Regions from separate parts of the Cellvibrio sp. KY-GH-1 genome, predicted to be linked through region 3. Evidence: predicted binding sites of a transcription regulator. Region 3 holds the regulator's gene; each other region holds the start of a gene.
The links. The regulator sigma-54, encoded in region 3, starts transcription at its own class of promoters, with help from an activator protein. The targets are predictions, from matches to a motif close to TGGCACANNNNTTGCNNT.

Region 1 (4,110 bases), 750 kb from region 3:
GAATAAATTGAGTTGCTGCGCGGACAAAAAAGTACACGGCACCGAGAACAAAAAATAGTTGAATACCATCGAGGTGTGCAGCGCGAGAATGAATCACCAACGCGTTATCGAAAATTACCAACGACGTAAACGCGGCAGCAAGCCACATCCGTTGGGTGATACAGTTGATAATTCCGTAAAAAAACACTACCGAAAAGGCCATCATTACCACCGACGGCCAGCGATATCCTTTGTAGGTCATCGTGGGTGGTGCTGCATCGCCAGTTAAATAATCCGTTTCTAACAGTGCCTGCTTGTTAATGCCCTCATTATCGCCAAATAAAACTTCACCAACGGCCATCAGCATTTTGCCGAGCGGCGGATGAGGCTCCATATACATCATGCCATCGATGTGTTTTTGCGCATTGGGCACGTGGTAGTTTTCGTCCCAAAACATCGCCTGAGGTGTGCCGTAGTAGGGAAAATAAATGCTGTATGAGACCAGCAAAATGACGATTGGATAAATAAATCGCGCGTAGGTCTTAAAGAATGTTTTCATAATCTTGTTATTAAATGTAGGTTTTTGTCAGGGGTTATTTTTTGCGAATGCCTTTACCAGTAGCGGCCCAATAAAGCCCGCCATAAATATGTTCCAGGAACATTTTATCGCTGTAGGTTGCGGGTAAATGGCCCAGTGCGGTATAGAAGGCGCGACCGCCATCGTAGTTGTGATACCAGGCAATGGGGTGGAACTTGCCCATCCCTTGTCCTTTTTTGGTTCCCCAATCTACTGTTGGATTAAAGGTTTGCTCATCAACTGCCAAAATGTAATTCAAACCCTTAATGCGTTCTGCACCGAATTCGTACCATTCATCGGTCCATAAAAAACGTTCTGGCATGCGCTCAACGCCGGGGAATTTCTGGTTGAGTACTTCCAGTTCGGCAGTTTGGATTTCCGGATGAATATGGAACGTGCGGCCTACCATTTTGGTGTACCAATCCCAGTCGTATTCAGTATCGGAGGCGCTGTGCACGCCCACGAAGCCTTTGCCGGAGCGAATAAAGCGCTCCATGGCGGCTTGCTGTTCATCGTTGAGAATATCGCCGGTTGTCATCAGGAAGATGACGGCCTGATATTTTTTTAATTTTTCATCGTTAAAAATACTGGCGTCTTCGTGCCAATCCACCGCAAAGTGGTGGCGCACCGCCAGTTTGCGCACCGCGTCTACACCTTCGTTGATGGCTTCATGGTGCCAGCCATTGGTTTTGGTAAACAGTAAAACGTTGAACTGTTGGGCGCTGGCGCTTAGGCTTGCGAGTAGGAAACTGCTGGATAGTACAAGGGATAGGGCGAATCGTTTAAGCATAACTTTACCTCGCGAGTATGTTGTTATTGTTGTCCCTGTCTTCTTTTTATTTTTATAAAACCGGCGCCATCATAAGCGATTCAGATTTATAGGCAATAAAAAAGGCACCCGAGGTGCCCTTTTTTAATCTGCTGTTCTGGCGATGTGAACTAGATGGTGCGGCGGCGAGCAAGTGTCAGCCCGAGCAACCCCATCGCTAATAAGAGTGCTGTACCTGGCTCAGGAATCTTGACCGGGCGCTCAACAACCACCCCTTTGAGTTTGTAGTAGTCGTTGCCTTTGGATTTGTCGACGTTTGGACCAGTAAACGCATTGCCAAAGTTGCTGTTGTAGGCGCCAACCAACCAGTATTGAGATGTTATGCCACCTGCATTGACAGCGCCGTTATTTGGGCCGTTATCGACGTTGTAATAGTTGCCCACCAATTGCCAACCGTTGCCAATCAAATCCTGCCATTTTTTTCCCAGTAATGAGCTGTTGTCGAAGCTGGTACCGTTAAACGCAAGAATAGATATGTCGGTATCTGTTTGATACCAGCCGATATCAAGAGCAGTCAGTTTCACCATTTCATCGAAAGAGAGCAGGTGCATATCGTAGTCGCCCGCCTCATTGTCAACCGCGTGGTTGGGAGTGTCGGTTTTTTCAACGCCTAAACCATCCCATTTGCCAACATAGTCCTGCTCAATCGCTTCGTTCAAGCTAGTGGTAGTGGTAGTTTTCCACTCTTTACACGCGCCTTTACGGTCGTATTTCTTACAGGTTTTTGTGGTGGTGGTTTTAATACCGTAAGACCAGCCGGTAACTGCCAAGCCAAGATCTTCTTCTTCGTAGTTGTATTGCATCGCATAGGTGCTGCTGTAAATACCGCTGCGAGAGTCCGGGGAAGTAAGATTGAACGTTATTGGCGTCGCATTCGCGGTGCTAATAAATCCAAAAGCAATCGCAAGCCCTGCGAGAGCGAGTTTTAGTGAGTGCATAGAGCTAAGTCCATTAAGTTGATTGAGTGGGTTATCGTTGTTTGGTATTTGCACAATTAGCAATTTTCGCGCCATATGGCGTAAGTTATTGGTTTTTTGTGTGATGCAGTTCTCATGTTTTTGAGTGTTGGTTTTCCGGTGTAAACTTTGTCGACTCTAAATGCTGGCGTGTGAAGCCGCCCCTCAGAGGTCACTGATAGATTTTGATGGCCTTCGGCATTGATGGGATGGCTTGCTCGGAATGACTTTGCTTTCCCGGATGGATAACTGGCAGGTTGCAATCAGAGCAAGTCTCTGCAGGGAAAGTGCTTAGGGGGCTTGGGCAATTGTTATAGTGCTCAGCTAACCTTGTTTTTTTGCCTTATTGCCGGGATCGGGTCACACTGGTTGCGGACTTTTTTATCGGGTTGTTTGTGCGTTTATGACTCTCACAGAATTGCGTTACATGGTTATTCTCGCTGAAGAGCAGCACTTTGGTCGCACGGCCGAGCGCTGCCACGTAAGTCAGCCTACCTTGAGCGTGGCGGTAAAAAAGCTGGAAGAGGAGTTGGGGGTAGAGTTATTTGAGCGCACCAAAACCGGCGTAAAGCCTACGGTGATGGGTGAACGTATTGTGAGGCAAGCGAAAGCACTATTAGCCGGAACTGAGGCTATTAAGACGCTGGCTGAGGCGGGAAAGGATCAACTGGGTAGCCCGCTGGCGTTGGGTACGATTTTTACGATGGGCCCTTACTTACTGCCGCAATTAATTCCCCATCTTCAAAAGCAGGTTCCTGGTATGCCGTTGCTGGTGCAGGAGGATTACACCGAAAACTTGCGCAGAAAATTGCGTGACGGGGTTCTGGATGTGATTCTGGTTTCTTTGCCGTTCAGTGAATCTGACGTTGTCACCCAGGAGTTATTCGATGAGCCGCTGGTGCTTATCATGCCCAGAAATCACAGTCTTGCGCACAAAGCAGAAATTACCCTTGCAGATATCCAGCCGCAGCAACTTTTATTGATGGGGCAGGGGCATTGCTTGCGTGAGCAGGTGCTGGCGTTGTGTCCGGCCTTGCGTGCAGCTTTGCAAAGTGGTGAGGTAGTGCTGCGTGCAGAGGGCAACAGCCTGGAAACACTTCGCTATATGGTGGCTGCCGGGTTAGGCTTGAGTATATTGCCGCGCTCGGCAGCGGAAGCCAGTCTGTGTCTCGCCAATCGTTTGGTGGCGCGGCCGCTGGCGATTCCGGGTGGTCAGCGGCGCCTGGCACTCGCCTGGAGGGCTAGCTTTCCTCGTCACAAGGCGATCGATGTGTTGCGCAAAGCGATACAGACTTGCAGTGGTGCCTATTGGAGTTTTACGACCGAGCCGGAAGAAAGCGAGCAAACTATGTTGTCGTTTCGCTAGCTAGGTGTTGAGTGGTTTTCGTGCGAATAATGTTAAATGCGTGTGGGCAAAATGATTTATGACGGCCAGTATTAATCCCCTCAAAAAAATTGTCATTCTCGGTGGAGGAACCTCGGGGTGGATCGCTGCGTCCATGCTTGCCGCGCATTTAAAACTTGGCTCTTGTGAAATTGAGTTGGTGGAGTCTGATGATATTGGTTCCATTGGCGTGGGGGAATCAACAATTCCTCCCGTGGTGCGCCTGGTTACCAGCTTGGGAATAGATGAAGAAGAATTTATTCGCGAAACCCAGGCGTGCTACAAGCTAGGTATTAAATTTGTCGATTGGCGAGCAAAAAACCAATCCTATTTTCATCCCTATGGTGCTTTGGGCAAACGTATTGGTTCGCAGGATTTTTATCAA
Region 2 (4,110 bases), 2.9 Mb from region 3:
TTGCTGAACGAATCCACACTACGCAAATGGGGGTTTAAAGTCGGCAGCGTGCAGTTGGTGATACAGAAAGATAAACCACATTAAACGCCAGGTTAAAACCTGATGGTACTGAGTTGATATATTTTATCGCGCATCAGCTCGGCATTATGGGTATCACCCTGACGCTCATATATTTCAGCGGCCAAACGAAAAAAGCGCTGTTCGCCTTTTTCTTTCTTGAGTGCTTTTTTTAGCAAATTTAGCGCCTTTTCATCATCACCCAGGGCAACCAACTCCTCGGCGCGCTTAAACATATAGTAGGGGTTGGCATTGCGGTGCTGACGAACACGTTGCTTATATTCCTGATGTTTCGCGTCGTTCCCCAACTCCTGATACATTCCCGCCAAGTTGTGCATGATGGTGTAATCGCGCGGGTTAATAGCCAATCCGTGCAAATAGATTGCCTCAGCTTGTGCGTAAAATTTGTGCCGGCGATAAAAACTGCCGAAATTACTCCAGATATAGCTCGGCTCCTCACTCATTAATAACGCCTTGCGCAAATACAAAAATGCCTCGGTAGTTTTTCCTTCTGCCGCTAACTCCATACCGCGATTGGAATAAAACTGTGCGGCCACTAAATCCTTACCAATCACCTTTTGCTTGTAATGCGCCTTGAAGCGACGCATTTCCAAATCCACCACAATATCGCCCACATCAGCGGTTTCCATCACCCGCACCCAGGGCAAACTGCGTTTACGTGGCATAAATACCTTGGCGTTGACATGCCGCATAAACAAGTAGGTATCGCCAGCGCGCATGTCCCACGTGGGCGGTAGCATCACCTCATTCACCTCGGCGTTAAGCCCCAAATGTCGCGCCATAGCCACATACATCAGGGTATAACTCAAACAATTCGCCTGCCGCTGCTCGAATGCTTCTACACCAGTATTCGTGTAATAAGCGCTGTAGGTGACTCCTCGTCCGCCAGCATCGGTAGAGCTCATCAGCGCCAGATGCAGCGCCTCGGCTTTGGAATCCTGCAGGCGGACGGCGGCAGTGGCAGACTCGGCAAAGGCCTCCATTTCAGGACTTAACCCAAACAAATCCCTATTTGGCAGCTCTTCGGCCTTGTAGTTGCGCCCCAGAATCAATTCCCCCGACAAGGCTTGGGCCAAAGGGCCCTTATCCGCCAAAAAGGGTGTTTTTTGCACCACAGAAGAACAGGCGCTCAGCAGCAAAACCACCAAAACCGAGGGAACCACGGATATTTTCATGGGATTTATCCAAATAATGGAACTGAATCTGCCTTCAAGTATAGGTGCACTCACGTCAGTTGGCGCGTCACAAATGTCACGCTAAACCACAGATCTATAAGACTATTTATTCTATTCACCCGATTAATTCGATCGGCTCGCCCCCACTGGGTGGTCTGGTTTTCTGGCAGAAAAAAATCACTTGCGCGAAAAAAGTGCGCGTTTTACCTGAGTAGCCAAGGTTCAGCGCACGCACACACCGCAAATAGCGGCACCAAAAAAACGCAGCTGCATTTTCGGTGTATCAGCAAAGTGCAAACCCCCACAAAAACGAATTAATCCCCCAAAAAACCCTGCGCCATAAAAGTGCGTCACTTAACTTGGCATAGTGTTTGAATAAGACCTATCGTCGACTCAAATAAATTTTCAAAAACTGGAAATTTTTTCGCAGCGAAAAAATCTCCAAATATTTTTCAGAAAACTTTTTCAAGCACCACCAAAAGCCAGGAGCCAGAAATGAAAGTTTCCACCACAAAAATGAAAAAAATTTCCACACTGTTGCGACCACTCGCCAAATTTACAAGTGCGTTAACACTAAGCTTTTCATTTGTCGCAGCAACACAAGCGGCGACCGGTCCAGCTGAAAAAACTGATTTGAAATTCGGGTTTATCAAATTAACTGACATGGTCCCGCTCGCAGTTGCGTATGAAAATGGTTACTTCGACGATGAAGGCCTGAGCGTGGAACTCGAAGCCCAAGCCAACTGGAAAGTGGTTTTAGATCGCGTCATTACTGGCGAACTGGATGGCTCCCATATGCTTGCCGGTCAACCAATTGGTTCTACCATCGGTTTTGGTACCAACGCCCACATAGTCACCGCATTCGTGATGGACTTAAATGGCAACGGACTTACTGTGGCCAATGATGTCTGGAAGAAAATGAAGAAAAATGTTCCAGTCGATGCAGAAGGAAAATTAGTTCATCCAATTAAAGCCGATGCGTTAAAGCCGGTCATTAAGGCTAGCAAGGATGCAGGCCAACCATTTCCAATGGGAATGGTATTTCCCGTATCTACACACAACTATGAAATTCGCTACTGGTTAGCGGCAGCGGGAATTAACCCAGGTTTTTACGCCCCACATAAAGGTGATATTACCGGTCAAATAAATGCAGAAGTTTTGCTATCGGTGACCCCTCCACCACAAATGCCGGCAACATTAGAAGCGGGCACAATTAAAGGCTACATGGTTGGTGAACCCTGGAACCAACAAGCTGTTTTTCGCGGCATTGGCGTACCTGTAGTTACCAACAATGATATTCACAGTAACTTCACTGAAAAAGTATTTGGCGTAACCAAAGATTGGGCCGACAAAAACCCAAATACCCATATTCATGTCGTTAAAGCGCTTATTCGCGCCGCCAAATGGCTGGATGACAACAACAACGCCAACCGCACTGCAGCAGCAAAAATGATTTCCGCATCTCACTATGTAGGTGCTGATTATAAAGTTATCGCTAACTCCATGACCGGGGTATTTGAATATGATCGTGGCGATGTGCGCAAACAACCCGACTTCAACGTATTCTTCCGCTACAACGCCAACTTCCCTTATTACTCTGACGCAATTTGGTATCTCACTCAAATGCGTCGCTGGGGTCAAATTCCAGAAGCCAAGCCTGACAACTGGTATAGCGAAACAGCGAAAAAAGTGTTCCTCCCAGAAATCTATCGCACCGCAGTGAAAGACTTGATCGAGGAAGGAAAAATGAAGGCGACCGATTTCCCCGGGATCGAGCAAGTTACTGGTTATCGCAAACCTGAGGACACCAAATTTATCGACGGCAAGTCTTTCGACGCAACCAAACCCAACGACTACATAAAGCAATTTGAAATCGGTTTAAAAGGCGAAGAAAAAATTTAATCACGTTAGCGAGTGCAAGTAAAAAATAAGCTTGCCGGGTTACGACCTGGCAAGCACTAGCAGAGGATTTCGTTATGAGCAATAAACTTTCCACATTGAAGTTAGAACAACTAAAAGCCATTAAATGGCGCGATGTGATTATCAACGTTACCATGCCAACCTTGGGCTTATTAATATTCCTAGCCGTTTGGCACACCTTGGCCCCGAACATCAAAACGTCGCTCGGAAACTTTCCGCAACCAAAACAAGTTTTTGAACAGTGGGGCAACTTGGTAGACGAATATCAATCCGAGCAGGCACGCGCCGAACAATTTTATGAACGTCAGGAAAAACGCAATGCCGAGTTGCTGGCAAAAGATCCCAATGCCAAATTGGATGAGCGCGCATTCAGCGGTCGCCCGACTTTTTTTGATAAAATTAATACCAGCTTACTAACCGTACTGTCGGGATTTTTTGTAGCATCGATAATCGCGATACCAGTAGGAATAGTTATCGGTTTAAGCCAAACGCTCTATGGCGCAATCAACCCGCTGATTCAATTATTCAAACCCGTGTCACCACTTGCATGGTTGCCGCTGGTAACCCTGGTTGTTAGCGCAGTATACGTATCCGAATCACCGACCTTCTCCAAGTCTTACATCATTTCCCTATTCACGGTCAGCCTCTGCTCGCTCTGGCCGACAATGATCAACACGGCAGTTGGTGTTGCTGGCGTCAGTAAGGATTTGATCAATGTGAGCCGCGTATTGCGCTTGGGCTGGTTCACTCACGTCATCAAAATTGTATTGCCTTCCGCTATTCCGATGATGTTTACCGGCTTGCGTATTTCGCTGGGTATTGCCTGGATGGTGTTGATCGCCGCAGAAATGCTGTCGCAAAACCCAGGCCTGGGAAAATTTGTGTGGGATGAATTCCAGAATGGTTCATCCGATTCGTTGAGTCGTATTTGTCTCGC
Region 3 (4,110 bases):
AATTCCACATTACCCATATCCGTGACAGTTTGGGCATGGCCCTGTCAGGCGGTGAACGCCGCCGGGTTGAAATTGCTCGCGCCCTGGCAACGGATCCCAAATTTATCCTACTTGATGAACCCTTTGCCGGCGTTGACCCTATTTCGGTAAACGACATCAAAGAAATTGTTCGCCACCTGAAAGATCGCGGCATAGGCGTTCTCATTACCGACCACAACGTACGTGAAACACTGGATATCTGCGAAACCGCCTATATTGTCAGCGAAGGCCATATTATCGCCGAGGGTGATGCCGATACCGTGCTGAGTAATAGCAAGGTACGCGAAGTCTATCTGGGCGAGAACTTCCGCCTCTAATTAAATTACCGCCGACACATCACCATTCAACTCAAAGACCCGTTGGGTATTACCTATTTACCCAGCTGATCCTAGTGACAAACAACTTGACAAGTAACATTATTTATTTATTAGGCATAGAGATTGCTTACGGTTGTTGCTTGCGGCGCAAACCCTGACTAAACTCCGCTTATCTGTTGTTTTCATCCTGCGCTTTGATAACGCTTCTGCGCCATAAGGGTTTGTCTACCTCACAATGAAACAATCGCTCCAGCTCAAACTCGGTCAACAGCTGACCATGACTCCCCAGCTGCAACAGGCTATCCGCCTCTTGCAGCTTTCCACTCTGGATTTACAACAGGAAATCCAGGAAGCACTCGAATCCAATCCAATGCTTGAAGTGGAAGAAGGTTTTGATTCCCCCAGCCAAACTTCAGATTACGAAGGCAGTGAGCTGGACGCTACCGACTACAATCGCCAGCAGGAAATCGCCGCCGACACTAACGGGGATGACACCACCGATTTCAGCGGTACCGAAAATTACACCGCCAATAGTGATAGTTATCAGGAAACCAGCAATTATTCCGAAGGCGACAACTTTAGCGATGGCGATAGCTTCGGCGATGGTGAGAGTTTTGGTGAAAGTGAATCTTTTGGTGATGCCGATGTATATGGCGAAGGTGAAAACTTTAGTGCCGACAATGGCGACTGGAGTGAAGCGATCCCCAGCGACTTGCCAGTAGACACTAGCTGGGACGATGTATATCAGGCATCTTCATCCAGCAGCTCGAGCAATTACGATAATGAAGACAACGATTTTGAAAGTCGTCGTGCAGCAACTGATTCTTTGTATGATCACTTGATGTGGCAACTTAATCTTACACCGATGTCTGACCGTGACCGTATCCTGGCGATGGCTATCATCGATGCAGTAGAACCCAGCGGCATGCTTTCAATCACGCTCGAAGAAATTTTCGAAGGCATGCGCGATGAATTTGAAGAGCTCGAGCTGGATGAAGTCGTTGCTGTTCAACACCGCCTGCAACAATTCGACCCTTGCGGAGTGTGCAGCCAAAATCTGTCTGAATGTTTATTGGTGCAACTACAACAGTTCGACCCCAAGACACCCTTTCTCGACTCTGCCAAATTAATCGCAAAACAATATTTACCTGTGCTTGGCAGCCGCGACTATCGCCAGTTAATGCGGCGCACCAAACTAAAAGAAGCTGAATTGAGCCAAGCGGTCGCATTGATTCAAAGCTTGAATCCGCGCCCGGGCGATATGATTGCCAGTGGCGATACAGAATATGTAGTACCCGATGTCTTTGTAGAAAAGCGCGATGGTCGCTGGTTAGTTGAGCTGAATCCAGAAATTGCACCGCGTCTTCGTATCAATGCCGATTATGCATCCATGGTGAAACGTGCTGATTCCAGCAGCGACAATACGTTTCTGAAAGATAATTTGCAGGAAGCGCGCTGGTTTTTGAAAAGCCTGCAAAGCCGCAATGAAACCCTGTTAAAAGTCGCCAGCTGTATTGTCGAGAAACAACGCGGGTTCCTTGATTACGGGCCAGAGGCAATGAAGCCCTTAGTGTTGCACGATATTGCCGAAATTGTGGAAATGCATGAGTCCACCATTTCGCGCGTAACCACGCAAAAATATATGCACACTCCGCAAGGCATCTTCGAGCTGAAATATTTTTTCTCCAGCCATGTAAGCACCGACAGCGGCGGCGAATGTTCATCAACAGCGATTCGCGCCATTATCAAAAAACTGGTAAATGCCGAGAATCCTAAAAAGCCGTTAAGTGACAGTAAAATTACCGATCTACTCGCTGAACAAGGAATTCAGGTGGCGCGTCGCACTATTGCCAAGTACCGTGAATCGCTGAATATTCCACCGTCAAATGAGCGCAAAACGATTTAATTTTTATACAGGAAACTGGATAGGGATGTTGCATGCAGAACAAACACTGCATTGATTTTATTGATCGACTGGCACCCTTGGCCAGCCAAACTATGAGGAAGCACCTATGCAAATAAATATCAGTGGCCATCACCTCGAAGTCACGGACTCATTAAGAGATTATGTCACCAGTAAAATTGAACGCCTGAGCAATCATCACGACCGCATCACTACAACACACGTAATTCTCTCCGTAGACAAACTGATTCAAAAAGCAGAAGCGACCATTCATGTAAGCGGCAAAGATATCCATGCCGATTCAACCCACGAAGATCTTTACGCGGCGATTGATGCCCTGGCAGACAAGCTGGATCGTCAATTAATTAAACACAAAGAAAAAATGCGCAGTCATCGTTAATTGAATGATTTCAGCGCGCAACCGAGGATGCCAAGGCATCAGTTGAGTTATGCAAATCGAATCACTTATCAGCGCCAGCCGCACCCTGTGCGGCGTAGAAGGCGGCAGCAAAAAACGTGCACTGGAATTGCTGGCCAATGCCATTGCGCAAGATATTCCAGCAATTGATGCCGATGAACTTTTTCGGCGCCTTATAGGGCGCGAGCGCCTGGGCTCTACCGGAATTGGCCACGGTGTCGCCATTCCCCACTGCCGCGTGGAAAATTGCACCGGTACAGTAGGCGCGTTGATTACCTTGGCAGAACCAATCGATTTTGACGCCATAGATTCACAACCAGTGGATATTCTCTTTGCGATGCTGGTGCCAGAAGATGCTCATGATGAGCATCTGCAAACCCTGGCTACTCTGGCAGGCGCATTGAATAATCCGGAATACCGCCAGCGGCTGCGCAAGGCGGAGAGCGATCAAGCGCTCTACCAGGCAGCTATCGCGGCACTCTAGAGGCACAGCCTTATGCATCTGGTTATTGTCAGCGGCCTTTCAGGCTCGGGAAAAAGTACCGCACTCCACGTACTCGAGGATGTGGGTTTTAACTGCATTGATAACCTGCCTGTCAGCCTGCTCCCGGCGTTGGTTGCCCAAATCCAGATCCATAAGGACGATAAGCAAAAGTTTGCGATTGGCATAGATGTACGCAATGCCTGGCAAGATTTAGCGATTTTCCCGCAGATGATCAACACTCTGAAGGATGCGCACCTGCCATTTCGCACCCTGTTTCTCGACTCCCAACCGGCCGTATTGATTCAGCGCTTTAGCGAAACGCGTCGCAAACACCCGCTGTCTGACAAACACACCAGCCTGGAAGAAGCCATCACCGCCGAACAGCATCTGCTGGAACCCATTCGCGATACTGCAGACCAGGTAATCGACACCAGCCACCTGAACCTGCATGAATTGCGCGACCTGGTAAAAGAGCGCGTGGTTGGGCGCAGCGAATCCACCATGGCGATACTGTTTGAATCCTTTGGGTTCAAACACGGTGTACCTGTGAATGCCGACTTGGTATTTGATGCGCGCTGCCTGCCAAACCCACACTGGAAGCCGAATCTGCGCCCACAAACAGGCAAAGATCAGGACGTGATTGACTTCCTGGAGGAACAGGTAACTGTTAAGGAGATGTACGACGATATTGAGCACTACCTAACGCGCTGGCTGCCGCGCTACCAAGCAAACAACCGCAGCTATATCACCATTGCCATAGGCTGTACTGGTGGACAACACCGGTCGGTTTATTTAGCAGAGCGTTTGCAAAAGCACTTTGACCAAAGTTTTAGCGATGTACAAGTGCGTCACCGCGATATTAACAAACACAAAAAACACTGATTTCACATACAGAAACTGGCAATGCACACAGACATTCTCGACATCATTAACAAACGCGGACTTCATG

Region 1: a site for sigma-54 is predicted at 2,380-2,397, ahead of xdp1 (exosortase-dependent surface protein XDP1). Genes of this name have one in related genera too.
Region 2: a site for sigma-54 is predicted at 1,614-1,631, ahead of D0C16_RS21485 (CmpA/NrtA family ABC transporter substrate-binding protein). Genes of this name have one in related genera too.

Annotation. Positions count from the first base shown of each region.
Region 1 covers NZ_CP031728.1:3,006,800-3,010,909, reverse strand. The annotation lists gene D0C16_RS12900 (phospholipid carrier-dependent glycosyltransferase) at 1-538, opposite strand, end outside; gene D0C16_RS12895 (ThuA domain-containing protein) at 573-1,346, opposite strand; gene xdp1 (exosortase-dependent surface protein XDP1) at 1,496-2,323, opposite strand; gene D0C16_RS12885 (hydrogen peroxide-inducible genes activator) at 2,745-3,707, shown strand; gene D0C16_RS12880 (tryptophan halogenase family protein) at 3,766-4,110, shown strand, end outside.
Region 2 covers NZ_CP031728.1:5,109,119-5,113,228, reverse strand. The annotation lists gene D0C16_RS21495 (DUF3833 domain-containing protein) at 1-84, shown strand, start outside; gene D0C16_RS21490 (tetratricopeptide repeat protein) at 93-1,253, opposite strand; gene D0C16_RS21485 (CmpA/NrtA family ABC transporter substrate-binding protein) at 1,770-3,155, shown strand; gene D0C16_RS21480 (ABC transporter permease) at 3,230-4,110, shown strand, end outside.
Region 3 covers NZ_CP031728.1:2,252,097-2,256,206, forward strand. The annotation lists gene lptB (LPS export ABC transporter ATP-binding protein) at 1-356, shown strand, start outside; gene D0C16_RS09755 (RNA polymerase factor sigma-54) at 592-2,262, shown strand; gene hpf (ribosome hibernation-promoting factor, HPF/YfiA family) at 2,369-2,659, shown strand; gene ptsN (PTS IIA-like nitrogen regulatory protein PtsN) at 2,709-3,161, shown strand; gene rapZ (RNase adapter RapZ) at 3,174-4,043, shown strand; gene D0C16_RS09775 (HPr family phosphocarrier protein) at 4,065-4,110, shown strand, end outside.